Regions from separate parts of the Kitasatospora sp. NPDC052896 genome, predicted to be linked through region 2. Evidence: riboswitches for the same ligand, from Rfam matches in the RefSeq annotation. Region 2 holds a riboswitch; the other holds the start of a gene.
The links. Region 2 has a riboswitch for cobalamin ahead of cobN (cobaltochelatase subunit CobN). Riboswitches for the same ligand answer to the same signal wherever they lie in the genome.

Region 1 (14,445 bases), on a different contig from region 2:
CTGCGCGAGGTGTTCGGCGAGTACCGGGCGCCCACCGGGGTCGGCGGCGCGCCGGTCGCGGTGGCCGCCGAGCCGGGCGGGGAACTGGCCCAGGTGCGCGAGGCGGTGGCCGCGACCGCCGCCGAGCTGGGCGCCGGCAAGCTGCGGCTGCTGGTCGGCAAGCCGGGCCTGGACGGCCACTCCAACGGTGCCGAGCAGATCGCGGTGCGGGCCCGGGACGCCGGCTTCGAGGTCGTCTACCAGGGCATCCGGCTGACGCCCGAGCAGATCGTCTCGGCCGCGGTGGCGGAGGACGTGCACTGCGTCGGCCTGTCGATCCTCTCCGGCGCGCACCCCGAGCTGGTCCCGGACGTGCTGCAACGGCTGCGCCGGGCCGGGGTGGAGGATGTGCCAGTGATCGTGGGTGGCATCATCCCGGCTGCGGACGCCGAGGTCCTGCGGGCCGCGGGGGTCGCCGCCGTGTTCACCCCGAAGGACTTCGGCATCACCACCATCATCGGCCGGATCGTGGACGAGATCCGGCTGGCCAACCGGCTTCAGCCGTGGGCGTCCACCGCCACCGCCCCTGGAAGGAACTGACACACCCCCATGACTACCGTGAACCGCCTCCGCCCGCGCCGCTCCTGTCTGGCCGTGCCCGGGAGCAACCCCCGCTTCCTGGAGAAGGCCCAGGGCCTGCCCGCGGACCAGGTCTTCCTCGACCTGGAGGACGCCTGCGCCCCGCTGGTCAAGGAGAGTGCCCGGCACAACATCGTCGACGCGCTGAACAACGGGGACTGGGGCAAGAAGACCAAGGTCGTCCGGGTCAACGACTGGACCACCCACTGGACCTACCGCGACGTGATCACCGTCGTCGAGGGCGCCGGCCCGAACCTGGACTGCATCATGCTGCCCAAGGTGCAGGACGCCACCCAGGTCAGGGCGCTGGACCTGCTGCTGACCCAGATCGAGAAGACCATGGGCTTCGAGGTCGGCCGGATCGGCATCGAGGCGCAGATCGAGAACGCCAAGGGCCTGGTGAACGTCGACGAGATCGCCGCCGCCTCGCCGCGGCTGGAGACCATCATCTTCGGCCCGGCCGACTTCATGGCCTCGATCAACATGAAGACCCTGGTGGTCGGTCAGCAGCCGCCCGGCTACCCGGCGGACGCCTACCACTACATCCTGATGCGGATCCTGATGGCCGCCCGCACCCACGACCTGCAGGCGATCGACGGCCCGTACCTGCAGATCCGCAACCAGGAGGGCTACCGCGAGGTGGCCGGCCGGGCCGCCGCGCTGGGCTTCGACGGCAAGTGGGTGCTGCACCCGGACCAGGTCGCCGCCGCGAACGAGATCTTCTCGCCCTCGCAGGAGGACTACGACCACTCCGAGCTGATCCTGGACGCCTACGAGTGGTGCACCTCGGAGGCGGGCGGTGCCAAGGGTTCGGCGATGCTCGGCGACGAGATGATCGACGAGGCCTCCCGCAAGATGGCGCTGGTCATCGCGGGCAAGGGCCGGGCCGCCGGGCTGGAGCGCACCTCGAAGTTCGAACCCCCGCAGGCCTGAGGAGAGACCGGAAATGCAGTTCGGGCGCACGTACGAAGAGTTCGAGGTCGGCGCGGTCTACAAGCACTGGCCCGGAAAGACCGTCACCGAATATGACGATCATCTCTTCTGTCTACTAACCATGAACCACCACCCGCTGCACATGGACAGCAACTACGCCGAGCGGACCACCGACTTCGGCAGGAACGTGGTGGTGGGCAACTACGTCTACTCGCTGCTGCTGGGCATGTCCGTCCCGGACGTCTCCGGCAAGGCGATCGCCAACCTGGAGATCGAGTCGCTGCGGCACATCGCGCCGACCTTCCACGGCGACACCCTCTACGGCGAGACCACCGTGCTCGACAAGTGGCCCTCCAAGTCCAAGGACGACCGGGGCATCGTCCACGTCGAGACCAGGGGCTACAAGCAGGACGGCACGGTCGTCTGCGTCTTCCGCCGCAAGGTGATGGTGCCGACCGCCACCTACACCGAGGAGCGCGGCGGGGAGCAGCCCGGCCGTCCGACCCCGCTCTCCTGAAGAGACCCCGGGCGGGAGCCGCCGTCATCGGCTCCCCCCGGTCCCGGGGGCTCCGCGGAAGTCACGCTTCGCGGAGCCCCCGAACCCCTCCACCCCCGTACAGAAAGGCAGCCGCACGATGGGACGCCTCGCACAGACCGACGGCCTCACCGAGATCCAGCGGGACATCCTCGCCACCGTGCGGGACTTTGTCGACAAGGAGATCATCCCGGTCGCCACCGAGCTGGAGCACCGGGACGAGTATCCGACCCAGATCGTGGAGGGGATGAAGCAGCTCGGCCTGTTCGGCCTGACCATCCCCGAGGAGTTCGGCGGCCTCGGCGAGTCGCTGCTCACCTACGCCCTGGTGGTCGAGGAGATCGCCCGCGGCTGGATGTCGGTCTCCGGCATCGTCAACACCCACTTCATCGTCGCGCACATGATCAACGCGCACGGCACCCAGGAGCAGAAGGAGTACTTCCTGCCCCGGATGGCGGCCGGCGAGATCCGCGGCGCCTTCTCGATGTCCGAGCCGGGCCTCGGCTCCGACGTGTCGGCGATCAGCACCAAGGGCGTCCGGGACGGCGACGAGTACGTCCTCAACGGCCAGAAGATGTGGCTGACCAACGGTGGCACCTCCACCCTGGTCGCGGTGCTCTGCAGGACCGACGAGGGCGCGGCCACCCCGTACCGCAACATGACCACCTTCCTGGTCGAGAAGACCCCCGGCTTCGGCCCCAACCCGACCGTCCCGGGCCTGACCGTGCCCGGCAAGATCGAGAAGATGGGCTACAAGGGCGTCGACACCACCGAGCTGGTGCTCCAGGACGTCCGGGTCCCGGCCGACCGGATCCTCGGCGGCGTCCCCGGCAAGGGCTTCTACCAGATGATGGACGGCGTCGAGGTCGGCCGGGTCAACGTGGCCGCGCGCGGCTGCGGTGTCGCCCGGCGCGCCTTCGAGCTCGGCATCTCCTACGCCCAGCAGCGCTCGACCTTCGGCAAGAAGATCTCCGAGCACCAGGCGATCCAGTTCAAGCTGGCCGAGATGGCCACCAAGGTCGAGGCCGCGCACCAGATGATGGTGATGGCCGCCCGCAAGAAGGACGGCGGCGAGCGGAACGACCTGGAGGCCGGGATGGCCAAGTACCTCGCCTCCGAGTACTGCAAGGAGGTCGTCGAGGACGCCTTCCGGATCCACGGCGGCTACGGCTTCTCCAAGGAGTACGAGATCGAGCGGCTCTACCGGGAGGCCCCGATGCTGCTGATCGGCGAGGGCACCGCGGAGATCCAGAAGATGATCGTCGGCCGCCGGCTGCTGGAGGAGTACCGGATCGCCGAGTAGACCACCGCCGCCCTGGTCCGGGAAGGGGGCCGGGCGGTGGGCCGGAGGGCCCGGTGGGGAGACCGGGCCCCGTCCGGCGGGGGGACGTCCGCGCGGGCAGGGAAGGCCCCGCGGGCGTGGGAAGGGGAGGCCGCAGGGCTCGTGCCACAGTGCACGCGCCCTGCGGCCGCGCGCGTACGCTCGTGAAGATCACCGGCAGGGCTGAGACAAGACTCACGGATCTTGACCAGAGCCTTGGGAACCGGAGAATCGGCGGCTACGGTCGTATACATAGCGCGTGCACTCCGGCACGGCAGCGGACAGTTGAACGAGCAGGCGGGTTGCCCACCCACCACCTGCTCCCGATAGCATCCACCGGGACAGCAGCTGTCCCCTTATCACCCGATCCCCGCGGTGGCCCCCGTGCAGCGGCGCCATGATCCCCCGCGACAAAGGTCTTCGATGCCCATCAGCCCGTCCCCTCACTCCTCCGTCACGGAGCGCGATGCCCTCGCTCCCGAGACGGCCGGTCGGCGACCCCGCGTGACCATCGCGCGCGGAGCCACTCCCTGGTTCGTCCCGACCCTGGCCACCGCCGCCCTGACCACCGCTCTCACCAAGCGGAACGGCAAGTGGGCGCTGGCCGCGGTCCCGGCCTGCGCGCTCAGCGCGGGCATGCTGTGGTTCTTCCGTGACCCCGAGCGTGAGATCGGCGCCGGCAGAGTGATCTCGCCGGCCGACGGAGTGGTGCAGAGCATCGACGCCTGGCCGGACGGCCGGACCCGGGTCGCGATCTTCATGAGCCCGCTCAACGTGCACGTGAACCGCGCCCCGCTGCCCGGCACGGTGACCTCGGTCGAGCACGTCCCCGGTGGCTTCGTGCCCGCGTTCAACAAGGACAGCGACCGCAACGAGCGGGTGGTCTGGCACTTCGACACCGAGCTGGGCGACATCGAGATGGTGCAGATCGCGGGTGCCGTGGCACGCCGCATCGTGCCCTACACGGTCGCCGGCACCAAGGTCGAGCAGGGCGAGCGGATCGGCCTGATCCGGTTCGGCTCGCGCGTCGACACCTACCTGCCGCCCGGCGTCGACGTCGGCGTCGAGGTCGGCCAGAAGACCACCGCGGGGGTGACACGCCTTGACCGTGACTGATCCCGAGACGCTGGTCGGCCTGAGCGAGTCGGCGGAGGAGACCGAGCTGCGCCGGCGCCGCTGGGCGCGCGACCGCGAGCTGCGGGCGCCGCGCTCGCCGCAGGCGCTGTCCACGGCCGACTTCCTGACCCTCGGCAACGCCGTCTGCGGCTTCCTGGCGATCTACTCGATCACCACCAACATGCTCATCCCGCACATCACCGGCACCGGGGACGGCTCCGGCGGGGGCATGGTCCGGCACGGCGCGGCCACCGCGGTGACCCTGCTGCTGCTCGGCTCGATGTGCGACCTGTTCGACGGCCTGGTGGCCCGCAAGCTGCGCTCCTCGGCGCTGGGCGCCGAGCTGGACAACCTGGCCGACCTGATCAGCTTCGGCATCGCGCCGGCCTACTTCGTCGCGGTCTGGGGCATCGTCTCGCCCGGCAGCAACCAGGGGCTCTCGGCGTTCATCGCGCTGACCGTGCTGCTGGCGGTGGTACTGCGGCTGGCCCGCTTCTCGGCCGTCAAGATGCGGCCCGGGGTGTTCCAGGGCATGCCCTGCCCGATGGGCGCGATGACGGTGATCGCGATCGTGCTGCTGGACCCGCCGTTCCTGGCCGGTCTGGTGGCGATCTTCGGCGTGGCGTACCTGATGGTCAGCCAGGTCGAGTACCCCAAGCCGCAGGGCCTGCTGGCCACCGCCACGCTGGCCTGGATCGTGGTCTCGATCGGCTGCCTGGCCGCCTGGGCCGCCGGGCTGCCGGGCGGCGACGTGCTGATGCACATCGGCGCCGTCGCGCAGATCGCGCTGGCGGCGATGGCCCCGCTGCTGGTGATCCGCCGCAAGGTCGGCCAGAAGGTCGGCGACGTGCGGGCCCGCCGGGCGGAGTCGCGCGGCTGCTGAGCCGCCCGCAGATGTACTTCGGCCCCACCGGATCGCGGATCCGGTGGGGCCGAAGTGTCTCCGGGGCCGGCGCGGTTCCGGCGCCGGCCGGGCTCCCGGGTGGGGCTACGCGCCGCCGTGGTGGACGCTGAAGGCCGAGCGACGGGCCGCGCGGGCCACCGCCGGGTCCGGGTGCACCCCGGCCACCGCGGTGAGCACCGAGGCCGCCCGGGCGTGCCCCGACTGCCGGGCGCGGGCGAAGAGCCGCACCGGGTCCCCCGCGCTCGCCCCCTCGACGTGGCCGACCAGCAGCTCGGTCTCCCCGTGGTCGAGCACCGCCGCGGCGGTGTCCACCCAGAGCCAGGCGGCGTCCTCGGCGCTCAGCACGTCGGACGGGACGACCCCGCCCTCGTCCAGCTGCTCGGCCAGCCAGAGCAGCGCGTACGGCCGCAGCACGGGCTCGTCCACGGCCGCCCGGACCGCCTGCTCGGCCGTCCCGCCGGCCACCCGCAGCGCCTCGAAGGCGAGCCCGCGCAGCAGCGCGTCCTCGCCGCGGGCGGCCTCCAGCAGCTCGGCCACCGCGCGGTCCACCGGGCGGGCGGCGACCCAGGCCCGGTACTCGGCGCGGGCGGGGCCCGGGGAGTAGTTGGCGCAGGCGTCCAGCAGCTCCAGCGCGCTCTGCTCGATGTGGCCGGCGGCGGTCTGCGCGACCGTGCAGATGTCCTCCAGCTTGCCGCGCACCGCCCAGTGGCCGAGCGGGGACAGCTCGGCCGCGTCGGCCGCGCGGACCACCGCGCCGACCGCGGTCAGCCCGTCCAGCATCCAGTCGAGCACCGCGGCGATGTCCGAGGGCGCGGGCGGGGTGTCGATCTGCGGCTCGCGGCAGGTACCGCGGACGGCCGAGACGGCGGAGGCCGCGTGCGGGACGGGCGACAGGGTCGCGAAGCCCGTGCCGGCCCCGTGCCGGCGCTCGTCCAGGCCGCGCCGGAGCAGCTCCATCAGCTCGCTCTCGGCGACCGGGCCGTCCACCAGATGGAGGAAGGAGAGCAGCTGCGGCGCCTGGTCGACCGCCTGACCGGCGAGCACCGCGAAGACGCCGCGCAGCGCGGCCGGCGGGACCGGGGCGAGCAGCGTCCAGGCGTCGAAGAGCGCGGACCAGCCGCGCAGCACGGCCTCGTCGTCGTGCTCCCAGGCGTGCAGCCGCCAGCCCGGCGCGGCGCCGCCGTCGCGTGGCTCGACCAGGCCGACCAGGAGCGCCTGGCCCCAGGCCTTGGCCGCCGCGCCGACCGTCATGGCCAGCGCCCGGCCCGCGGCGCGGGCGTCCTCGGGGAGCAGTTCGCCGCGCTTGTCGACCGCGTCGAGTTCGCCGGCCCAGCGGGCGATCCGCACCGCGTCGCCGAGCATCCGGCGGGCCAGCGGGGCCAGCTCGGCGGGGACCGGCAGGCCGGCGGGCACCGGGACCCGGCCCCGGCCGGGCGCCGGCCGCGGGGTACGGCGGCGGGGGGCCCCGGGGCCGCCCGGCTGCGCGCTGTCGGCACGGCGGGCCGCACCGGGAAGACGGGTCACCGTCGCGCCGGTACCCGTGGTCGGCGGGAGCGGGGCATCACGGTCGCGCGGATTCCGAGACGTCACGCCGTGCAGTCTTCCCCGTGCACGGGGCTTCTGTCACATCGAGTTCGGCGCGTCTTTCGACGCGCGGCGGCGGCCGGTGGGTGGAGATGGGGCAAGAGAGCCCAAACCGGGCCGGCGCGGCTGGGGTGACCTGTCCACGACACTAGCGGGGGGCACGGTACGTGGTCAAGGGGTGACCCACCGCGTGCGGGGCCGGCCCCGGATCACAGGATCGGCGTCAGGAAGCGGCGCAGCGCCTCCTCGTAGCCGCGCGGATCGGCGTTCCAGAGCGCGGCGTGCCCGGCGTCGGGGACGGTCCGCAGGTTGACCAGCAGCGGGCGGTTGCGGGCCAGCCGCTGGGCGGCGCGGTACGGGGCGATCGGGTCCTGCGGGCTGTGCATCAGCAGGGTGGGCAGCCGCAGCTCGGCGCCCTCGGCGAGCTGGGCGAAGTCGGCGGTGTCCACCCCCGTCCGGCCGGCGGCCGCCCAGACGCCGAGCTCGGCCACCGCGGCGGGCTTGCCGGCCCGGGTCGCCCGGTTCCGCACCGAGGCCGCCAGGTCGAGCACCGGGGAGTCCAGCACCAGACCGGCCAGGTCGTCGCGGAAGTCCGAGCGGGCGGCGGTCTGCAGGACCATCGAAGCCCCCAGCGACCAGCCGTACAGCACGATCCGCCCGGCGCCGGCCTGCTTGGCGAACCGGATGGCGGCCTCGACGTCGTGCCACTCGGTCTCGCCGAAGTGGCCCAGCCCGTCGGGCGGGGGCGGCGCGCCCTGGTCGCCGCGGTAGCTGATCACCAGGGCCGGCAGGTTCAGCCGGTGCACGACCGGCAGCACGGGCAGCGCCTGCCGCCGGTCGGCCTGCGGTCCGTGCACGGCGATCACCCAGGTGCCGCGGACGGCCGGCAGGTACCAGGCGGGCAGCGGGCCCAGCTCGCCGTCGACCACCACGTCCATGGAGTCCAGGCCGCAGGACGAGACCGGGTCACCGCGCAGCACCCGCGGGGTCAGTTCGACGTCCGCGCTGTCGGCCGGGCCGCGGCCGGCGGTGAACTCCAGCCGGCGGGTCACGGTCCGCTGGTCGCCGCGCAGCACCGGGCCGACCACCGCGTGGCCGCCGGCCCACTCCAGCGCGTACCGGCCGCGGCGCAGGCTCTCGGTGGTCCGGGTGAGGGTGACCTCGTCGGCGCTGATCGACCGCACCCGCAGCGGCGGCTCCCCGGCCGCGGCGGGCTCGCCCCCGGCCCCCGGCTTCAGCGCGAGGTCGGACACCCGCCGCCCGAGCAGCAGCACGGCGACCCCCGCCGCGACGACGACAGCGGTGCCAGCGGCGACGACGGTTCCCCTACGCATGGCGCTCCCCGGGTGGTGAGTGGGTGACGCTCCCCAGTTCATCCCGTGAGCCGTGCGCCGGCCACCGCAACGCCGCCGTACGGGCAGCCTCCGCTACACCGGGAGGTCGGGGGCGGCGGTGGCGAGGAGGGCCCAGAAGCGGTGGTCGACGGGGGCGGCGGGGGGCCGGGGCTCCTCCGGGGCGGTGCCGCCCCAGTGGGAGGGGACCCGGTGTTCGGCCTGGAGGGCGGCCAGGACGCCGGCGAGGGCCTCGCGCGGGGCCGGGACCAGGCGGGCGACCGGCTTCAGCTGGGGCTGCCAGCGGCCGGCGACGCACTGGCGCAGGCACTGTTCCAGCTCCTCCTCGGCACCGGTGATCCGGACCAGGTCACGCAGCGTCAGACCGAGGGTCTCGGCGAGGGCGCGGGTCTCGTCGGCGTCGCCGGTCCAGCGTCCGGTGAGTTCGGCGTCGGCGTACGTCCGCGCGCCGACGCCGATCCGGGCGGCGGCCTGGTCCCGGCTCAGTTCGCGGGCGAGCCGGAAGTCGCGCAGCGAGGTCGGACGGACCCCCATCAGCTGTGCCACCGGGCACCAGAGCGCCCGGGCGAGTGCGATGAGCTCGGTCTCGCCGGGCCGGATCTCGCCGCTCTCCCAGCCGAGGACGTGAGCCGGCAGCAGCCGGACGCCGTGCGCGGCCATCGCCTCCGCCACCTGTTCGGGGGTCAGCCCGAGCCCGGCGCGGTGCGCCCGGGCGGCCTGCCGGGAGAACGGGACCGGGGCGGGGGCCGGGGAACTGCTGCGTCGCATGGGACGACGGTAGGGGCGCGGCCGAGCCCGCCCCCAGTCGCCGAACGCACGAAGCCGGGGAGCGGCCCCCGGCGGCGCCTTGGACGTATCACCAGCGCCGAGGCCGCGTCAGTGTCCGTTGCTCGGAGGTGGCGACGGTTCCGTCCGGTGTGATCAACCACTCCGGGGGCCCGGTTGACGCCCGGAACGGGCCCGTGATGGGATCCTTGGGCCAAACGGAGGCAAGCAGAGGAAGCCGGTGCGAATCCGGCGCGGTCCCGCCACTGTCACCGGGGAGTGCGTTCGAACGATGGTCACGGTGTCCCGCCACAGGGGCGTTGGAAGGCCCGGGCGCGCGTCCGTACCCGGGAGCCAGGAGACTCTCGCCCCCGCGACGTCGAGCCAGGGCGCGGACCCTGAGTGAGGACACGCACAGCATGCAGCCTGCTCCCCGGCCGGCACCGAGCGCCGTGGGGGTGCCGCTCCGTCAACCTCCCCGCGCCCGACGCCCGTACGCCACCGCGGCCGGCGGCTACGCGCTCGGCGCGGTCGCCGGTTACGCGGCCGACCTGCGGTTCGCCGACCCGCGCCGGGGTCACCCGGTGGCCGCCTTCGGCCGGGCCGCCGGCCGGCTGGAGCGCGCCCTCTGGCGCGACCACCGCGGCGCGGGGGCGCTGTACACCGCGCTCTGCGTGGGCGGTGTCACGGCCGCCGCGGTGACGGTGGAACGGCTGGTGGGACGGCGGGGCATCGCGGCGAGCGCCGCCACGGCGGCCGCCACCTGGACCGTGCTCGGCGGCACCTCGCTCACCCGCGAGGCCCGTACGATCGGCGCCGCCCTGCGCGCGGGCGACCTGACGGCGGCCCGGGAGCGCCTGCCCCACCTGTGCGGGCGCGACCCGAGCGCCCTGGACGAGCCGCAGCTGGCCCGCGCGGTGGTCGAGTCGGTGGCCGAGAACACCGCGGACGCCGTGGTCAACGCGCTGGTCTGGGGTGCCCTGGCGGGCGGCCCGGGCCTGCTGGCGTTCCGCGCGGTCAACACCCTGGACGCGATGGTGGGTCACCGGTCCCCCCGGCACCGGCGCTTCGGCTGGGCCTCGGCACGGCTGGACGACCTGGCCGGCTGGCCGGGCGCCCGGCTGACCGCGCTGCTCACGGTGGCCGCCGCGCCGCACCCGCGGACCGCCTGGCGGGTCTGGCGGCGGGACGGCTCGGCGCACCCGAGCCCGAACGCCGGCCAGGCCGAGTCGGCCTTCGCGGGCGCGCTCGGGGTCCGGCTCGGCGGCTCGCTGCGGTACGGGGAGAGGGTGGAGAACCGGCCGGTGCTGGGGGCGGAGTTGCGCCCGGTGGCCGTGGACGACATCGAGCGCGCCTGCCGGCTGTCGCGCCGGGTGGGCCTGTTGGCGCTGGCCGTGACGGTGGCCGGCCGCTGCGCGGGGCACCGGGTACGGGCGAGGGCGGCACGCGCCGCCAGGACGGGAGGTGGCAGCCGATGAGCAACGCACTGCTGGTCGCCGGGACGACGTCGGACGCGGGCAAGAGCGTGGTCACCGCCGGGATCTGCCGCTGGCTGGCCCGGCAGGGGGTGAGGGTCGCGCCGTTCAAGGCGCAGAACATGTCGCTCAACTCGATGGTCACCGCCGACGGCGCGGAGATCGGCCGGGCCCAGGTGATGCAGGCCGCCGCGGCCCGGGTGGAGCCCGAGGCGGCGATGAACCCGGTGCTGCTGAAGCCGGGCGCCGACGGCCGCAGCCAGGTGGTCCTGCTCGGCCACCCGATCGCGGAGGTCGGCGCGCTCGACTACCGAGAACGCAAACCCTTCCTGCTGGAAAAGGCCCTGGACTGCCTGGCCGACCTGCGCCGCCGCTTCGACGTGGTGATCTGCGAGGGCGCCGGCTCCCCCGCCGAGATCAACCTGCGCGACCGCGACATCGCCAACATGGGCCTGGCCCGGGCCGCCGACCTGCCGGTCGTGGTGGTCGGCGACATCGACCGCGGCGGGGTCTTCGCCGCGATGTACGGGACGCTGGCGCTGCTCTGCGCCGAGGACCAGCGGCTGGTGGCCGGCTGGCTGGTGAACAAGTTCCGCGGCGACGCCCGGCTGCTCGGGCCCGGCCTGGACATGCTGCACGAGCTGACCGGCCGTCCGGTGCTGGGCACCCTGCCGATGCTGGCGGGTCTCTGGCTGGACGCCGAGGACTCGCTCGACCTGTCCACCGCCGTCGAGCGCGCGGACGTCGCGGGCCCGTACGGCGCCGACGTGCTGCGGGTCGCCGTGCTGCGCTTCCCCCGGCTGTCCAACTTCACCGACCTGGACGCGCTCGCCCAGGAGCCCGGCGTGCTGGTCCGCTGGGCCACCCGTCCCGAGGAGCTGGCCGACGCGGACCTGGTGGTGCTGCCCGGCACCCGGGCCACCGTCGCCGACCTGGCCTGGCTGCGCGAGCGCGGCCTGGCCGCACCGCTGCGCGAGCGGGCGGCGGCCGGGCGGCCGGTGCTCGGGGTCTGCGGCGGCTACCAGATGCTGGCTCGGCGGATATCGGACGGGATCGAGTCGAAGGCGGGCCGGGTCGAGGGACTCGGGCTGCTGCCGACCACGGTCGAGTTCGGGCCGGAGAAGGTGCTCGGCCGACCGGTCGGCGAGGCCTTCGGCGAGCGGGTCGAGGGCTACGAGATCCACCACGGGGTGGTGACCGTCGAGGGCGGCGAGGCCTTCCTGGACGGCTGCCGCGACGGCGCGGTCTGGGGCACCACCTGGCACGGCGCGCTGGAGAACGACGGGTTCCGCCGGGCTCTGCTGCGCGAGGTCGCGGCGCTGGCCGGGCGGGCCTTCGTGCCGGCACCGGACACCTCGTTCGCCGCCGCCCGGGAGGCCCGGCTGGACCGGCTGGGCGACCTGATCGAGGAGCATGCCGACACCGCCGCGCTGTGGCGGCTGATCGAGGGCGGGGCCGGGGCCGGGCTGCCGTTCGTCCCGCCGGGGGCTCCGGCCACCCGCGTCCTGGAAGGTGACCTCCTGTGAGTGACGTCCGATACCCGTTCACCGCCATCGTCGGCATGGCCGACCTCCGGCTCGGGCTGCTGCTCAACGCCGTCTCGCCGGCGGTCGGCGGGGTGCTGGTGCGTGGCGAGAAGGGCACCGCGAAGTCGACCATGGTCCGCGCGCTGGCCGGGCTGCTGCCGTCGATCGCGGTGGTGACGGACTGCCGGTTCGCCTGCGACCCCACCGCCCCGGACCCACAGTGCCCGGACGGGCCGCACGAGGCTCCCGGTGTCGACCGGCCGGCCCGGCTGGTCGAGCTGCCGGTCGGCGTCACCGAGGACCGCATCGTCGGCTCGCTCGACCTCGAGCGCGCGCTCGCCGAGGGCGTCAAGGCCTACGAGCCGGGCCTGCTCGCCCAGGCGCACCGCGGGGTGCTCTACATCGACGAGGTGAACCTGCTCCAGGACCACGTGGTGGACCTGCTGCTGGACGCCGCCGCGATGGGCCGCTCCTACGTCGAGCGCGAGGGCGTCTCGGTGCGGCACGCGGCGCGGTTCCTGCTGGTCGGCACGATGAACCCGGAGGAGGGCGAGCTGCGGCCGCAGCTGCTCGACCGGTTCGGGCTGACCGTGGAGATCGCGGCCACCCGGGACCCGGCGGAGCGGGCCGAGGTGGTCCGCCGCCGGCTCGCCTACGACGCCGACCCGGCCGGCTTCGCCGCCCGGTTCGCCGCCGAGGAGCGGGAGCTGGCCGAGCGGATCGGCGCCGCCCGGGCGCTGCTGCCCGCGGTCGGGCTGGGCGACGCGGCGCTGCGCCAGATCACCGCGGTCTGCGCGGCCTTCGAGGTGGACGGGCTGCGTGCGGACATCGTGATGGCCCGGACCGCGGTGGCGCTGGCCGCCTGGGCCGGCCGGACGGCGGTGACCGAGGAGGACGTCCGACAGGCCGCCCGACTGGCGCTGCCGCACCGGCGACGGCGCAACCCGTTCGACGCGCCGGGACTGGACGAGGAGCAGCTGGACCGGACGCTGGCCGAGCACGCCGAGCAGCCGGACGAGCCCGAGCCCGACGGGGACGGCCCGGACGGCGACGGGCCCGACGGCGGCGGGCCCGACGGCGACGGACCGGAGCAGGACGGCCCCGGGGACGGCGGTCCCGACGGCGGGGGCGGCGCGCCCGAGCCCGCCGGTCCCCCGACCCCGGACGCGGCCACCCCGGCCCCCGACAGCCCGCGGGACGTCCCCGCGCCCCCCGCACCGCGCCCCGCCCCCGCCCGCGAGTCCGCTCCCGTGGCGGCCGGCGAGCCCTACCGCACCAAGCTGTTCAAGGTCCCGGGCACCGGCCGCGGCGCCCAGGGCCGCCGCTCCCCCGCCGAGACCGACGGCGGCCACACCATCCGCGCCCGCCGCCCGGCCGGCCCGCTGACCCGGCTGCACCTCGCCGCCACCCTGCGGGCCGCCGCCCCGCACCAGGTCGCCCGCGGCCGCGCCGGACGGGCCCTGCTGCTGCGCCACGACGACTTCCGCGAGCAGGTCCGCCAGGGCCGGGAGGCCAACCTGGTGCTCTTCGTGGTGGACGCCTCCGGCTCGATGGCCGCCCGGCAGCGGATGGCCGCCGTCAAGGGCGCCGTGCTGTCGCTGCTGATGGACGCCTACCAGCGCCGCGACAAGATCGGCATGATCACCTTCCGCGGCCGGTCGGCCGAGCTGGCGCTGCCGCCGACCTCCTCGGTGGAGGTGGGCGCGGCCCGGCTGGAGCGGCTGCCCACCGGCGGACGGACCCCGCTGGCGGCCGGACTGCTGCGGGCCCACGAGGTGCTGCGGGTGGAGCGGTTGCGCGATCCGCTGCGCCGTCCGCTGCTGGTCGTGGTCACCGACGGCCGGGCCACCGGGGGTTCCGCCGCGCTGGCCGAAGCCGGACGGGCCGCCGGGCTGCTGGCCGCCCAGGGCACCGCGGCCGTGGTGTTGGACTGCGAGTCGGGACCGGTCCGGCTCGGCCTGGCCCGCACCCTGGCGGGCCGGCTGAACGCCTCCGCGGTCACCCTGGACGAGCTGCGCGCCGACGGCGTGACCGCCCTGGTGCACGCGCACCGCTCCGCCACCACCCACCGAAAGGCAGCGTGACCCGATGCCGCAGGGCAAGCCGGACGTCATCCCCGACGACGGTCTGACGACCCGTCAGCGCCGTACCCAACCGATCACCGCCGTGCACACCGGCCCCGGCAAGGGCAAGTCCACCGCCGCCTTCGGGCTGGCGCTGCGGGCCTGGAACCAGGGCTGGCCGATCGGGGTGTTCCAGTTCGTCAAGTCGGCCAAGTGGAAGGTGGGTGAGGAGAACGCGCTGCGGGTGCTGGGC
Region 2 (14,445 bases):
GACGTCGGCGGCCCGGATCCGCGCCGACCTGGCGGAGTCGACCGACACCAGCGGCAAGGCCGGCTCGGTGACCGTCGAGGTGCTGGACCTGGCGAGCCTGGAGTCGGTGGCCGACTTCGCCGCCCGGCTGACCGAGCAGGACCGGCCGCTCGACCTGCTGGTCAACAACGCCGGGGTGATGGCCGTCCCGAGCCGGCACCTGACCCGGGACGGCTTCGAGCTGCAGTTCGGCACCAACCACCTCGGGCACTTCGCGCTCACCAGCCGGCTGCTGCCGCTGCTGCGCCGCAGCGGCGCGCCGCGGGTGGTCTCGGTCAGCAGCCTGGCGGCGCACTTCGGCCGGATCGACCTCGGCAACCTCAACTCCGAGCGCGGCTACCACGCATGGGAGGCGTACGGGCGCTCCAAGCTGGCCAACCTGATGTTCACCCAGGAGCTGGCCAGGCGCAGCCGCCGGCACGGCTGGGGCCTGCGGGCCAACGCCGCGCACCCGGGCTTCACCCGGACCAACCTGACGTCCAGCGGGCCGATGATGGACCGCGCGCCCCAGCGGGCCGCACTCAACGTCAGCGAGTGGCCGGCGATGATCCCCGGCCTCACCCAGGAGACGGCCCGCGGCGCGCTGCCCTCCCTGGTCGCGGCCACCAGCCCGCGCGCGGTCAGCGGCGGGTACTACGGACCGGACGGCCCCGGCGGGCTGACCGGGCTGCCGACCACCGCCCGGCCCCCGCGGCAGTGCCGGGACCTGGCTCGGGCGGCGCAGCTGTGGGAGGCCTCGGAGCGGCTGACCGGGGTGACCTTCCCGGGCTGACCCGCCGTCCACCGACGACAGCCGACCCCACCCGCCGGCCCGCCTCCCCCGGGGAATAAATGCGGTACCCGTTGTCGGTACCGACCGGTACCTTCTTAGGTGTTGGCCCGGAGCGGTCGGCTGTCGAGCAGGGGACGACAGCCGACACCTCCTGACCATTGGTTTCGAGGAATCCCGCTGACCAGCAGGTCCGGCGCCTCCCTCGGCAGCATGCACGGCCTGCGTTACGGGGGTGAGCGGGGTGCCTCGCCATCACGGGGATGAGAGGTAGCGAAATGACGCGGTACGGGGGGATCCAGCAGGGTCGGGCAATCGCACGAACAGTCGTGCTGTCTGCTGGTGCGTCGGGTGAGGACACCAGCTGGACCTGACCGCCCGAGCAGTACGGCCAGGTCCCGGGGCCCCTCGGTGTGAACCGAGGGGCCCCTCGCCCTTTCAGCTCTCCGGGTAGCGGCGCGGGGTCCAGACCACCTCGCTGCCGTCGGCGCGCCGAACGGCCCGGGTCTGCGAGGAGCCGACCAGCAGGATGGTCCGCATGTCGACCTCGGCCGGGTCCAGCTCGCCGAGCCGGACGGTGCGCACCCGCTCCTCCGGGCCGCCGACGTCGCGGGCCAGCACCACCGGGGTGTCCGGCGCGCGGTGCTCCAGCAGCACGTCGCGGGCCAGGCCGACCTGGGTGGTCCGGCTGCGCGAACCGGGGTTGTAGAGCGCGAGCACCAGGTCGGCGGCGGCCGCCGCGCGCAGCCGCTCGGCCACCACCGCCCAGGGCTTGAGCCGGTCGGAGAGCGAGACCACGGCGTAGTCGTGCCCGAGCGGGGCACCTGCCCGGGAGGCCGCCGCGTGGGCGGCGGTCATGCCCGGAACGATCCGCACCGGCACCTCGCGGTACGGGTCGGCGCAGGCCGCCTCCAGCACGGCGGTGGCCATCGCGAAGACGCCCGGGTCGCCGGAGGAGACCACCGCGACCCGACGGCCGCGCCGGGCCAGGTCGAGGGCGAACTCGGCGCGCTCGGCCTCGACCTTGTTGTCGGAGCCGTGCCGCCGCTGACCGGCCCGGACCGGGACCCGGTTCAGGTAGGTGGTGTAGCCCACCAGGTCGTCGGCGGCGGCGAGTTCACCGCGAGCCTCGGGGGTGAGCCAGAGCGGGCCGGCCGGGCCGAGCCCGACCACGACCACACTGCCCCGGTCGGCCCGTGCGTCGTCCTCGGTGGCGGCCGGCAGCCCGATCCGGCTCGGCAGCACCGCCAGCGAGAAGTACGGCACGCTTTCCGGATCCACCTCGGCGAGCGGCGCGGTGCGCTCCCCGGCCATGGTGGCCCGCTCGACGAACTGCGCCTCCGCCAGCCGCCCGGAGCGCTCCAGGGCCCGCCGCACGGTGGGGAAGGTCCGGCCGAGCTTGAGGATCGCGGCCGAGTCGGTGGCCGCCAGCCGGGCGGTCAGCTCCTCCTCGGGCAGCGTGCCCGGCAGGATGGTCAGCACCTCCTCCGCCTCCACCAGCGGCCGCCCGAGCCGGGCCGCCGCGGCGCTGACCGAGGTCACCCCGGGGACCACCTCGGTCGGGTAGCGGTCGGCCAGCCGCTTGTGCATGTGCATGTACGAGCCGTAGAACATCGGGTCGCCCTCGGCGAGCACCACCACGTCGCGCCCGGCGTCCAGGTGCGCGGCCAGCCGGGCCGCCGCCTCCGCGTAGAACTCGTCCATCGCCCCGCGGTAGCCGCCCGGGTGGTCGGTGGTCTCGGTGGTGACCGGGTAGACCAGCGGCTCCTCCAGCTGTCCCTCGCGCAGGTAGCGGGCGGCGATCGAGCGGGCGATCGAGCGGCCGTGCCGGGCGCTGTGGTACGCCACCACGTCGGCCTTGCCGATGAGTTCGGCGGCCCGCACGGTCATCAGGTCCGGGTCGCCGGGGCCGAGGCCGACCCCGTAGAGCCGCCCCACCGAATGCTGACGGTCCGTCATTCCACTTCACTCGCAATCGCGTTGAGCGCGGCAGCGGCCATCGCGCTGCCGCCACGGCGCCCGCGGACCACCAGGTACTCCAGGCCCGAGGGGTGTTCGGCCAGCGCCTGCTTGGACTCGGCCGCGCCGACGAAACCCACCGGCACGCCGATCACCGCGGCCGGCCGGGGCGCGCCCGCCTCGACCATCTCCAGCAGCCGGAACAGCGAGGTCGGCGCGTTGCCGACGGCGACCACCGAGCCGGCCAGCCGGTCCCGCCACAGTTCCATCGCGGCGGCGCTGCGGGTGGTGCCCAACTCCGCGGCCAGGCCCGGCACGGCGGGGTCGGAGAGGGTGCAGACGACCTCGTTGTCGGCGGGCAGCCGCTTGCGGGTGACGCCGCTGGCCACCATCGAGACGTCACACAGGATCGGCGCGCCGGCCCGCAGCGCGGACCGGGCGGCGGCCACCACGCCGGGACTGTAGAGCAGGTCGGCGACCAGGTCGGTCATCCCACAGGCGTGGATCATCCGTACCGCGACCTGGGAGACGTCGGCGGGCAGGCCGGCGAGGTCCGCCTCGGCGCGGATGGTGGCAAAGGACTCGCGGTAGATCGCCGCACCGTCCTTCTCGTACTCGATCACGTGGTCCTCCGGGCGGCGGCGACCGCTGCCACCATCTGTTGGGTCGTCACTTCTGTTCCACTGTCGTCGTACTGGCGCACCGCGACGCGGTAGCCGGAGCCGGTGGCCAGCACGTCGACCCAGCGGCCGGCGGGGTGGCCGCAGCGCCGCTCGCAGCCGGACCAGTGCACCGGGAGCAGCCGCGCCTCGCCCGGCGCGTCCGCCGCCAGCGCCGTCGCGGCGTCCGCGCGCACGTCGGCCAGCGACTTGGCGCAGCCGGGCGCGCCGGTGCAGGCACTGGCCTGCTCCCACGGCGAGCGCGGGTCGGTGCGCAGGCCCGCCGCGGCGAGCCCGGGCAGCGCCGCCGGGTCGGCCCCGGGCAGCACCACGCCGCGCCAGGGGGTGATCCGCAGCTCGCCGCGGGCGGCACCGGCCAGCGCCCGCCACTGCTCGACGCTCGCCCGTCCGAACCGCAGCCCCACCGAGAGGGCGCCGCCCCCGGCCACCGCGCCGACCACCGGCCGGGTCCCGGGCAGCGCGGGCAGCGAACGCCACGGCAGGCCCTCGGCACCCAGCCGCTCCGCCAGCAACGAGCCGTCCGGGTCGGCCTCGCGCACCCGCCAGGCGCCGCTGCGCAGCCGGACGAACTCCTCCGCCGCCCGCAGCGCCAGTCGTGGCCCGTCCGCGAGCCCGGCGAGCTCCGCGACGCGCGCGGACCGCCCGAGCCGCAGCCAGGCGCCGGCACCCGCCGGCCGTGCGATCAAGGTCACATCGGCGTCCAGCGCCGCGACGTCGCCGCGCCCGTCGTCCAGCGCGAAGAGGAACCGTCCGGACAGCTCCCGGGCGGTCTCGCTGCCGCGCAGCAGCTCGTCCAGTTCGCATACCCACGGCCGCAGTTCCGCGAAACCCACGCCGTCCAGCCCGGCCAGCGGCGAGGCCACGATGTTGCGCACCCGCTCGTGCGACTCCGAGGGCAGCAGCCCGACCGCCCGCAGCCGCGCGGCGAGTTCCGCGCCGGCGTCCGCCGCCAGGCCGCGCAGCTGCACGTTGCCGCGCGAGGTGGTCTCCAGCTCGCCGTCCCCCAGCGCCTGAGCGGCCTCCGCCAGCGCGAGGGCCTGATCGACCGCCAGCAGCCCGGCGGGGACCCGCACCCTGGCGAGCCCGCCGTCGTCCGCCGCGTGCAGCCGCAGCGCCCCCGGGCAGGCGTCGTCGCGCCCCCGGCCGGCCCGCACGGGGGCAGCCTCGGGCGGCGTGGGAGTGGCTGACATGGCGGCGAGCATACCGATGATCCGACCGGACGTATGCCCCGCTACCAGCGTGATCCATGTCTCCGGCGTCCCTCGGCGCGCTGTGTGCTTCGTCCCGTTGCCGGCCACCCGCCGGCACCGAGGCTCTACTATGTCGCCGGGCGGGCCGGCTGGTTCGCCCTCGCCAGCGACGGCGCAAAGGGGAGGAAACCGGTGTGAAACCGGTGCGGTCCCGCCACTGTGACCGCGGCTCACCGGCCGCGGGAGCCAGGAACTCCTGCCGTCCGTGATTCTTACGGGGCGCGGACCCCGAGGAAGGCTAGCCGTATGCGCTGCCCTGCCCTGCCCGTTCCCGAGGGCCTGCCCGTTCCCGGCGCCCTGCCCCTCCCCGCCACCCGCCGTGGGAGGGCCGCCGCGTGATCCTGCTGCTCTCCACCTCCGACACCGACCTGCTCTCCGCCCGCGCCAGCACCGGCCCGGTCGGCTACCGCCTCGGCAACCCCGCCCGGCTCACCCCCGAGGACCTGCCCGCCCTGCTGGAGGGCACCGACCTGGTGGTGGTCCGCCTGCTCGGCGGCCGTCGCGCCTGGCAGGAGGGGCTGGACGCGCTCCTCGCCGGCCCCCGCCCGGTGATCGTGCTGAGCGGTGAACAGGCGCCGGACGCCCAGCTGATGGAGCTCTCCACCGTCCCGGCCGGCCTGGCCGCCGAGGCGCACGCCTACCTGGCGCACGGCGGCCCGGCCAACCTGGCCGAGCTGGCCGCCTTCCTCTCCGACACCGTGCTGCTCACCGGCCACGGCTTCGCCGCCCCCGCCTCCGCGCCCGACTGGGGCCCGCTGGAGCGCACCGCGCGCCGCGCCGAGGGCCCGCGGGTCGCGGTGCTCTACTACCGAGCCCACCACATGAGCGGCAACACCGCCTTCGTGGACACCCTCTGCGCGGCGATCGAGGACGCCGGCGGCCAGGCGCTGCCGTACTACTGCTCCTCGCTGCGCGGCGCCCCGGCCGAGCTGCTGGCCGAACTCGGCCGCGCCGACGCCATCGTGACCACCGTGCTGGCCGCCGGCGGCACCCGCCCGGCGGACGCCTCGGCCGGCGGCGACGAGGAGGCCTGGGACGCCGGCGCGCTCGCCGCGCTGGACCGGCCCATCCTGCAGGCGCTCTGCCTGACCTGGCCGCGCGCCACCTGGGAGGGCAGCGACGACGGGCTGTCGCCGCTGGACACCGCGACCCAGGTGGCGGTGCCGGAGTTCGACGGTCGGCTGATCACCGTGCCGTTCTCCTTCAAGGAGCTGGACGAGGACGGCCTGACCGTCTACGTCGCCGACCCCGAGCGCGCCGCCCGGGTCGCCGGGATCGCCGTCCGGCACGCCCGGCTGCGCCACATCCCGCCCGCCGAGCGGCGGTTGGCGCTGGTGCTGTCCGCCTACCCGACCAAGCACGCCCGGGTCGGCAACGCGGTCGGCCTGGACACCCCCGCGAGCGCGGCCCGGCTGCTGCGCCGACTGCGCGCCGAGGGTTGGGACATCGGCCCTGAGGACGGCCCGGACGCACTGCCCGGCCTGGTCCCCGCGGAGGGCGAGCACGAGGGTGACGCGCTGATCCGCGCCCTGATCGACGCCGGTGGCTACGACCAGGACTGGCTCACCGAGGACCAGCTGGCCCGCAACCCGGTGCGGATCCCGGCCGCCGACTACCGCCGCTGGTACGCCGAGCTGCCCGCGGGCCTGCGCGCCGACGTCGAGGAGCACTGGGGTCCGCCGCCCGGCGAGCTCTACCTGGACCGCAGCCGGAACCCCGACGGTGACCTCGTGCTCGCCGCGCTGCGGGCCGGCAACCTGCTGGTGCTGGTCCAGCCGCCGCGCGGCTTCGGCGCCAACCCGGTGGCCATCTACCACGACCCCGACCTGCCGCCCTCGCACCACTACCTGGCCGCCTACCGCTGGATCGGGGCGGCCAGCGAGGACGGCGGCTTCGGCGCGGACGCCATCGTCCACCTGGGCAAGCACGGCAACCTGGAGTGGCTGCCCGGCAAGACCGCCGCGCTCTCCGCCGACTGCGGCCCGGACGCGGCGCTCGGCGACCTGCCGCTGATCTACCCGTTCCTGGTCAACGACCCGGGCGAGGGCACCCAGGCCAAGCGCCGCGCGCACGCCACCCTGGTCGACCACCTGGTGCCGCCGATGGCCCGCGCCGACTCCTACGGCGACATCGCCCGCCTGGAGCAACTCCTCGACGAGCACGCCAACATCGCCGCGATGGACCCGGCCAAGCTGCCGGCCGTCCGGGCCCAGATCTGGACCCTGATCCAGGCCGCCCGGCTGGACCACGACCTCGGCCTGGACGAACGCCCCGAGGACGACGGCTTCGACGACTTCCTGCTGCACGTCGACGGCTGGCTGTGCGAGGTGAAGGACGCCCAGATCCGGGACGGTCTGCACGTGTTGGGCCAGGCGCCGGCTGGCCCGGACCGGGTCAACCTGGTGCTGGCCATCCTGCGCGCCCGCCAGGTCTGGGGCGGCGTGCGGGCGTTGCCCGGCCTGCGGGAGGCGCTCGGCCTGGACGAGGCCGCGCTCACCCTCGGCGCCACCGACCAGGCCGAGGCGCGGGCCCGGGAGTTGGTCGAGGCGATGGAGGCCGAGGGCTGGGCGCCCGGGGCGGTGGCGAAGGTCGCCGCCGGGCTGCCGGACGCGGTGGCCGAGGTGCTGGACTTCGCGGCCCGCCAGGTGGTTCCCCGACTCGCCGCCACCTCCGACGAGTTGGACGCCGTGGTGCACGCGCTGACCGGTGGCTTCGTGCCGGCCGGCCCGTCCGGTTCGCCGCTGCGCGGGCTGGTCAACGTGCTGCCGACCGGCCGCAACTTCTACTCGGTGGACCCGAAGGCGGTGCCCAGCCGGCTCGCCTGGGAGACCGGGCAGGCGCTGGCCGCCTCGCTCGTCGAGCGCTACCAGGCGGACAACGACGGCGAGTTCCCGCCCTCGGTCGGCCTCTCGCTCTGGGGCACCAGCGCGATGCGCACGGCCGGCGACGACATCGCCGAGGCCTTCGCGCTGCTCGGCATCCGGCCGGTCTGGGACGACGCCTCGCGCCGGGTCACCGGCCTGGAGCCCATACCGCTGGAGGAGTTGGGCCGCCCGCGGATCGACGTGACGCTGCGCATCTCCGGCTTCTTCCGGGACGCCTTCCCGCACGTGGTCGCGCTGCTGGACGACGCGGTCCGGCTGGCGGCGGCGCAGCAGGAGGCGGACACCGAGAACTTCGTCCGGGCCCACGTGCAGGCCGACCTGGCCGAGCACGGTGACGAACGCCGGGCCACCGTCCGGGTGTTCGGCTCCCGCCCGGGCACGTACGGCGCCGGGCTGTTGCAACTGATCGACAGCCGGGACTGGCGGACGGACGCGGACCTCGCCGAGGTCTACACGGTCTGGGGCGGCTACGCCTACGGCCGCGGCCTGGACGGCCGACCGGCCCGCGAGGAGATGGAGACCGCGTACCGGCGGATCACCGTCGCGGCGAAGAACACCGACACCCGCGAACACGACATCGCCGACTCGGACGACTACTTCCAGTACCACGGCGGCATGGTGGCCACCGTCCGGGCGCTCACCGGCTCCTCCCCCGCCGCCTACGTCGGCGACTCCACCCGGCCGGAGACGGTCCGCACCCGCACCCTCACCGAGGAGGCGGCCCGCGTCTTCCGGGCCCGGGTGGTCAACCCGCGCTGGCTGGAGGCGATGCGGCGGCACGGGTACAAGGGCGCCTTCGAGATGGCCGCCACGGTGGACTACCTGTTCGGCTACGACGCCACCACGGGCGTGGTGGCGGACTGGATGTACGAGCGGCTGACCCAGGAGTACGTGCTCGACCCGGTCAACCGCGAGTTCCTCACCGGCGCCAACCCCTGGGCCCTGCACGGGATCAGCGAGCGCCTGCTGGAGGCCGCCGACCGCGGCCTGTGGGCCGAGCCGGACCCGGCCCTGCTGGACGAGCTGCGCGCCGCCTTCCTGGCCGCCGAGGGCGACCTGGAGGACGACGGCACCGAGGGCTGACCCCCGACGGCCGTGGGCCGGCCGGGCGTCGAACGCCCGGCCGGCCCCTGCTCGGCGACCCGACCCGGCGCCCGCTCAGCCGCCGGCGACCGCGAACGGACCGCCGGCCCCGAAGACGATCTCGGCGAAGCGCTCGCCGATCCGGCGGTGGCCGGCGGGGTCCGGGTGGAGCTGGTCGGGCAGCGGCAGCTCGGCGAAGTCCGCCTCGCCGTAGAGCGAACGGCCGTCCAGGTAGTGCAGGTTCGGGTCCTCGGCCGCCCGCTGCGCGGTGATGCGGGCGAGTTCGTCCCGGATCACGTTGAGCGTCAGCCGCGAGCGGTCCGACGGGTCACCGAGGGCCCGGAAGCTCAGTTGCCGGCCGTCGAAGTCCGGCACGATGGGGCCCGGGGTGTCCTCCTGGATGGGACAGAGGACGGGCGAGACGACCAGCAGCGGCGTACCGGGGTGCCCCTCGCGGATGGTGTCGAGGAAGCCGTGGACCGCCGGCGCGAAGGCACGCGGCCGCATCAGGTCGGTGTTGACCAGGTTGATGCCGATCTTGACGCTGATCAGGTCCGCGGGGGTGTCCCGCATCGCGCGTGCGACGAACGGGTCGAGCAGGGCGTTGCCGCCCAACCCCAGGTTGGTCAGCTCCACGCCGCCCCGGGCGGCGGCCAGCGCCGGCCAGGTCGTGGTCGGGCTGTCGGCGTTGGAGCCGTGGCTGATCGAACTGCCGTGGTGCAACCACACCTTGCGACCGAGGTCGGGCGCGTCCTCGACCGGGGCGTCGGTGCGCAGCGCGATCAACTCGGTGATCTCGGTGTGCGGCAGCCAGATCTCGACGTCCTTCAGGCCGGCGGCCAGCCCGGCGAACCGGGCGGTGCCGGGCGGGCCGGGACGGGTGACCGCGGACCAGCTGGCCATGTCGACGGTCTGCAGGTTGCCGCCGGCCACGCTGGCCCGACCGGCCGGCCTGCCGTCGACCACCAGGTCGTACACGCCGTCCGGCCGGGTCGGGCCGCCCTGGTAGGCCGTCTTCGTGGCGAGCACGTCCAGCTCGACGGCGGTGGCCCGGGTGCGGAAGGCCAACCGCACGCCCGAGGGCTGCGCCTCGACCATGGCCAGGTACCCGTCGGGGAACTGCCGCCGGGCCCAGCCGGGCAGCCGGTGCGGCAGCACACCGTGCGCGGTGCGTTCCACGTCGAGGGCGCCACGCAGCAGGCGCGGTTCGATGGGTGTGGTGATCCAGTCTGTCACCTGGGCAGCCTGCCAGCCGGCCGCCCGATCCGCACACGGTTTTCCCCCCGGCGGGCCGGGTGAGCACGGTCCGCCCGGCGCTGTGCCGCGGTCACGCCTCAGTCGTGCGGCGGCAGCCCGCCGAGCCGGTGGTCGGCGACGTTGAACGCCTCCTCGACCAGGTGGCGCAGGTGCCCGTGCCGCAGCGCGTAGACCACCCGGCGGCCCTCCTTGCGGGTGGCGACCAGTCCGGCCAGCCGCAGCTTCGCCAGGTGCTGGCTGACCGAGGGCCGGGCGGCACCACAGGCCTCGGTCAGCGTGCTGACGTCCGCCTCGCCCGCCACCAGGCGCTGCAACAGCGCGAGCCGGGTCCGGTCGGCCAGCAGCCCGAGCACCTCGACGGCGACGTCCAGCCGTTCCCGGGGGTCGATCCGCAGCGTGGGGTGTTCCACCGGCTCCGCCCTGCGCACATGTGCGGTCATGCGCACAGCTTACGGGCGCGGTCGCCACCGCCGGGCGTGGCCGCGGGCGGGCCGGTCCGCACGGCCGACCCGCCCGCCACGCTCACGCCACCGGGATGGAGACCAGCACCGAGTTGGTCGCCAGGTCCCGCACCTCGAAGTGGTTGATCTCCCCGGGGTGGTAGCCGGTACCGCCCGAGGTGTCCAACTCGGTGACCGGCTGCGCACCGTAGCCGGCCGGGGAGATCTGCCAGCTGGTGACGGTCTGCGGCGCGCCGCCGTCGGCCGGCACGGCGAGCAGCGAGCAGTTCCGCGGCCCGGTCACCCCGGTCAGTCTGAGGTTGATCGCACTGCCCCAGCCCTCGCCGGTCACCCCGACGGAGGCCCGGGTCCCGTCCGCGCCGGTCGCCGAGTACCAGACGGCCGCACTCGCGCTCTGGTGCGCACCGGAGTCGATCACCGTGGCGGTCACCGCCGGCCCGCCGACGATCAGCACCGCCGCGGCCGCCAGCAGCGCCAGTCGCCGAGCCCGCTGCCGCCGCCGGGCGCCGCGGACCTCGGCCAGCGTCCGTGCCAGCAGCCGCGGGCTCGGGCCGGCGAGCACGGCGCTGGGCACGGCGTCCGGTGCGGTGCCCAGCAGGCCGCCCGGCACCTGGGCGGCGGCGGCGAACTCGGCCAGCATCGGTTCCAGGCCGCCCAGCTCCGCGACCTCGGTGGCGCAGCGCGGGCAGCCGGCGAGGTGCTCCTCGAACGCCGTCCGGTCCGCCTCGCCGAGCAGGCCGAGGACGTACGCACCGGCGTCCAGGTGCCGGTCCTGCGGATCCCGGGGCGCGGTCACGACGTCACTCCTCGTTCTTCCAGGGCGAGCTTCAACGAGCGGAGCGCGTAGAAGACCCGCGACTTCACCGTCCCCTCCGGAATGCCCAGTTCGGCTGCCGCCTCGCTCACCGTACGGCCCTTGAGATAGGTCTCCACGATGACCTCCCGATGCGCCGTGGAGAGCGCACCCAGCGCGTCGGAGACGGTCATCAGCCGCAGGGCACGGTCGAGTTCGTCCTCGGCGGGCAGCAACTCCAGTGGCGCCGCGTCGGTTTCGGGCGGCCGGGCGGCGCTGCGCCGGTGGTTGTCGATCACGATCCGACGGGCCACGGTGACCAGCCACGGGCGGACCGAGCCGGCTGCCACGTCGAGCCGGTCGGCGTGCCGCCAGGCCCGGACCAGGGTCTCCTGGACCACGTCCTCGGCGCGCTGGCGGTCGCCACCGACCAGGTGCAGGACGAAGCCGAAGAGCGGCCCGGCGTGCTCGCGGTAGAGCGCCCGCATCAGCTCCTCGTCGCTGCCGGCGTCGGCGCCGTGACGACGGTGATCGGTCACCGGGCCATCCTGGCGCACCCGTGCCTCCCGTGCGAGGTGTGCATCAGTAGGCGCCGTAACCGCCGGCACTCGACGGGCCGGGGCTCATCGAGGCGGCGTGGCCCGCCGTGGCCATCGCCTTGCCACCGGTCGGGGTGCTGGCGAACCAGCTGCCGCCGACGCCCTGGCCCTTGGTGTCACCGGGGGCGGTGTCGGAGGCGAAGCGGTAGAGCGGCCAACCGTCGAGGGTGAGCTGCCTGGTGCCGTCGGCCCGGGTGATCGTGCCGACCAGGGCGGGGTCGACGCCGGTCGCGGTGACCTGGCCGGCGGGGGCGGCTTCGGGGGGCCAGATCGTGGCGCACGAACCGGAACAGTTGGAGGTCGGCGGGTGCGCCGAGTCCTTGTCGAAGCGGTAGAGCGTGTGGCCGGTGCCGTCGGCGACGATCTGACCGAGGGTGGGGTCGTTCACCACCTGAAGCGTCGTGCCGGCGGCCGACGGCGCGACGGACGGCACCGAGGACGGGGAGGCGGGGGCGGCCGGCGAGGCGGACGCCCCGGAGGAGGATCCGCACGCGGTCGCCAGGGCCAGCACCGCGGTGGCCACGGCCACCGCCTTCCCCGTTCGGCTGATGGTGATCATGGATGATGCCCCCAACACGGTCGGCTGTGGCGGCGGGGTCGCCGCGCTCACCGAGAGGTACGCGCCGTGCGGGAGGGGTGTTCAAAGGTCAAACAAGATCTTTCTTGACGCTCGCAATGAAGTCCGCGAACGCTTCGACGCCGAAGACCAGCACCGGCCCGTCGGGGTCCTTGGAGTCACGGACCGGAACCACGCCGGGAAGGCCGTCCGCGATCTCGATGCAGTTGCCACCGTTGGTGCCGCTGTAACTGCTCTTGCGCCACGACGCGTTGGTCATCTGAGCTCCTTCATGGCAGCGTCCACCTCGATCGACGCGTGACCGCAAGCGCGTCGGCCGATCGAACGAGAGGCAGGATGTCTTCAACGGTCAAACAAGGTCCTTCTTGACGCCCGCGATGAAGTCCGCGAACGCTTCGACACTGAAGACCAGCACGGGCCCGTCGGGATCCTTGGAGTCACGGACCGGAACCACACCGGGAAGGCCGTCCGCGATCTCGATGCACTCCCCAGCGTTGCCGCTGCTGTAACTGCTCTTGCGCCACGACGCGTTGGTCATCTGAGCTCCTTCATGGCAGCGTCCACCTCGATCGACGCGTGACCGCAAGCGCGTCGGCCGATCGAACGAGAGGCAGGATGTCTTCAACGGTCAAACAAGGTCCTTCTTGACGCTCGCAATGAAGTCCGCGAACGCTTCGACACTGAAGACCAGCACGGGCCCGTCGGGATCCTTGGAGTCACGGACCGGAACCACACCGGGAAGGCCGTCCGCGATCTCGACGCAGTCCCCACCATTGGGACCGCTGTAACTGCTCTTACGCCACAACGCACTGGTCATCTCAGCTCCTTCATGACGGCAGCGATCAGGTCGATTGAAGCGGTGACCGAGAGCGCACCGGTCATCAAGAGATCATAGGCACGCTCAGCCGCCTTGACCTGAGAGGGATCGGCCAGGATCTGCCCTTGCGAGAAGCCATCCACATAGACGACGCCCGGGCCCTCGTCCAGCGTGAGCACAGAGAACGCGCCCTCCACTCCTGCATGCGCGCCGACGCTGAGAGGCAGGACCTGGATCACGGTACGCGGCTCCTGAGCTGCGTTGATGAGGCTTTCGAGCTGCGCTCGCTGGATTGCCGGACTACCCATGGCCCGCCGAAGAACGAGTTCATCCAGGACCACCCACAACTCCGGCCGATCAGGGCGCTCGAGGATCTTCTGCCGTTGAAGACGCGCCACCACTCGCTCCTCCAGCACATCTCGGTCCGGCCGGCACACGTTCATCACAACACGCGCATACTCTTCGGTCTGCAACAGGCCTGGTACCAGCTGGATTTGAAAACTTCGGATGGCCCTCGCCGCTTCCTCGAGATCCACGTACGGACGGAACCACGCCGGATACGCGTACTTGATCACCAAGGGCCACAACCGCCGGAAGTGATCCCCCGTCCCGAGCATCGCATCGGCGACCTCCGACAGGTCCTCGCTCGGCAGCCGCACCCCGGCCTCGATCTTGTTCAGCAGTGACGGCGCCATCAACGCCCGTTTCGCCATCGCCCGCTGGGTGATCCCAGCCTCCTCGCGCTTCCGCCGCAGGTCCGTCGCGTAGAACGCCATGATCGATGACGTCGGGTCAAGAAGGTCCGCAAGAGCCATGGTTGAGCCCCCTACTGGTTGACCGGGGGCGTTTCAAGCCCCAACCCGGCCAATCGTAGCGCCGCTGAGCAACCCGTGGAGTACACACAGTGATGAACACTTCCACCCCCTCCCCAGAACGGACTCCCGATGCCGTCGCCCCTCTCCCGGCACATCGCCGCCGCGCGTCGCGAAGCGGCCGAGGCGCTCGCCGAGTTGACCGCCTCGCTCACCCTCGCGGACGTCACCCTCCCCTCCACCGGCATCGACCGACACTCGCCGTTCACCGGCACCGTCCTCGTCGAACTCGGGGCCGCCCGACCCGACATGGTGAAGCGCCTGGCAGCCGTGGTCCGCGCGGGGGTCGAGCGTGTTCAGGACTGAGGATGCCGACGAGCGACGGGTCCGCGAACACCTCCGGGAGGCCGCCGAGGCCGCCCAGGCGCTCGAGGACGCCCTGGACCTCCACTGGATCCCCCCGC

Region 1: it holds a riboswitch for cobalamin, as region 2 does, so the genes downstream of both, ACIGXM_RS13765 (cobalamin biosynthesis protein) here and cobN (cobaltochelatase subunit CobN) in region 2, are expected to answer to the same signal.

What each region holds. Positions count from the first base shown of each region.
Region 1 covers NZ_JBITZU010000005.1:235,457-249,901, reverse strand. The annotation lists gene ACIGXM_RS13810 (protein meaA) at 1-579, shown strand, start outside; gene ACIGXM_RS13805 (HpcH/HpaI aldolase/citrate lyase family protein) at 589-1,551, shown strand; gene ACIGXM_RS13800 (MaoC family dehydratase) at 1,565-2,068, shown strand; gene ACIGXM_RS13795 (acyl-CoA dehydrogenase family protein) at 2,187-3,389, shown strand; gene ACIGXM_RS13790 (phosphatidylserine decarboxylase) at 3,831-4,523, shown strand; gene ACIGXM_RS13785 (CDP-alcohol phosphatidyltransferase family protein) at 4,510-5,406, shown strand; gene ACIGXM_RS13780 (hypothetical protein) at 5,512-6,951, opposite strand; gene ACIGXM_RS13775 (alpha/beta hydrolase) at 7,221-8,345, opposite strand; gene ACIGXM_RS13770 (transcriptional regulator) at 8,439-9,131, opposite strand; cobalamin riboswitch at 9,359-9,493, shown strand; gene ACIGXM_RS13765 (cobalamin biosynthesis protein) at 9,548-10,606, shown strand; gene ACIGXM_RS13760 (cobyric acid synthase) at 10,603-12,129, shown strand; gene ACIGXM_RS13755 (putative cobaltochelatase) at 12,165-14,213, shown strand; gene cobO (cob(I)yrinic acid a,c-diamide adenosyltransferase) at 14,218-14,445, shown strand, end outside.
Region 2 covers NZ_JBITZU010000003.1:481,518-495,962, forward strand. The annotation lists gene ACIGXM_RS10720 (SDR family oxidoreductase) at 1-811, shown strand, start outside; gene ACIGXM_RS10725 (precorrin-2 C(20)-methyltransferase) at 1,247-2,767, opposite strand; gene ACIGXM_RS10730 (precorrin-8X methylmutase) at 2,764-3,390, opposite strand; gene cobG (precorrin-3B synthase) at 3,387-4,649, opposite strand; cobalamin riboswitch at 4,791-4,916, shown strand; gene cobN (cobaltochelatase subunit CobN) at 5,033-8,665, shown strand; gene ACIGXM_RS10745 (GDSL-type esterase/lipase family protein) at 8,741-9,901, opposite strand; gene ACIGXM_RS10750 (ArsR/SmtB family transcription factor) at 10,000-10,362, opposite strand; gene ACIGXM_RS10755 (anti-sigma factor family protein) at 10,445-11,179, opposite strand; gene ACIGXM_RS10760 (sigma-70 family RNA polymerase sigma factor) at 11,176-11,733, opposite strand; gene ACIGXM_RS10765 (hypothetical protein) at 11,759-12,334, opposite strand; gene ACIGXM_RS10770 (DUF397 domain-containing protein) at 12,423-12,611, opposite strand; gene ACIGXM_RS10775 (DUF397 domain-containing protein) at 12,702-12,890, opposite strand; gene ACIGXM_RS10780 (DUF397 domain-containing protein) at 12,981-13,169, opposite strand; gene ACIGXM_RS10785 (helix-turn-helix domain-containing protein) at 13,166-13,984, opposite strand; gene ACIGXM_RS10790 (hypothetical protein) at 14,114-14,347, shown strand; gene ACIGXM_RS10795 (hypothetical protein) at 14,334-14,445, shown strand, end outside.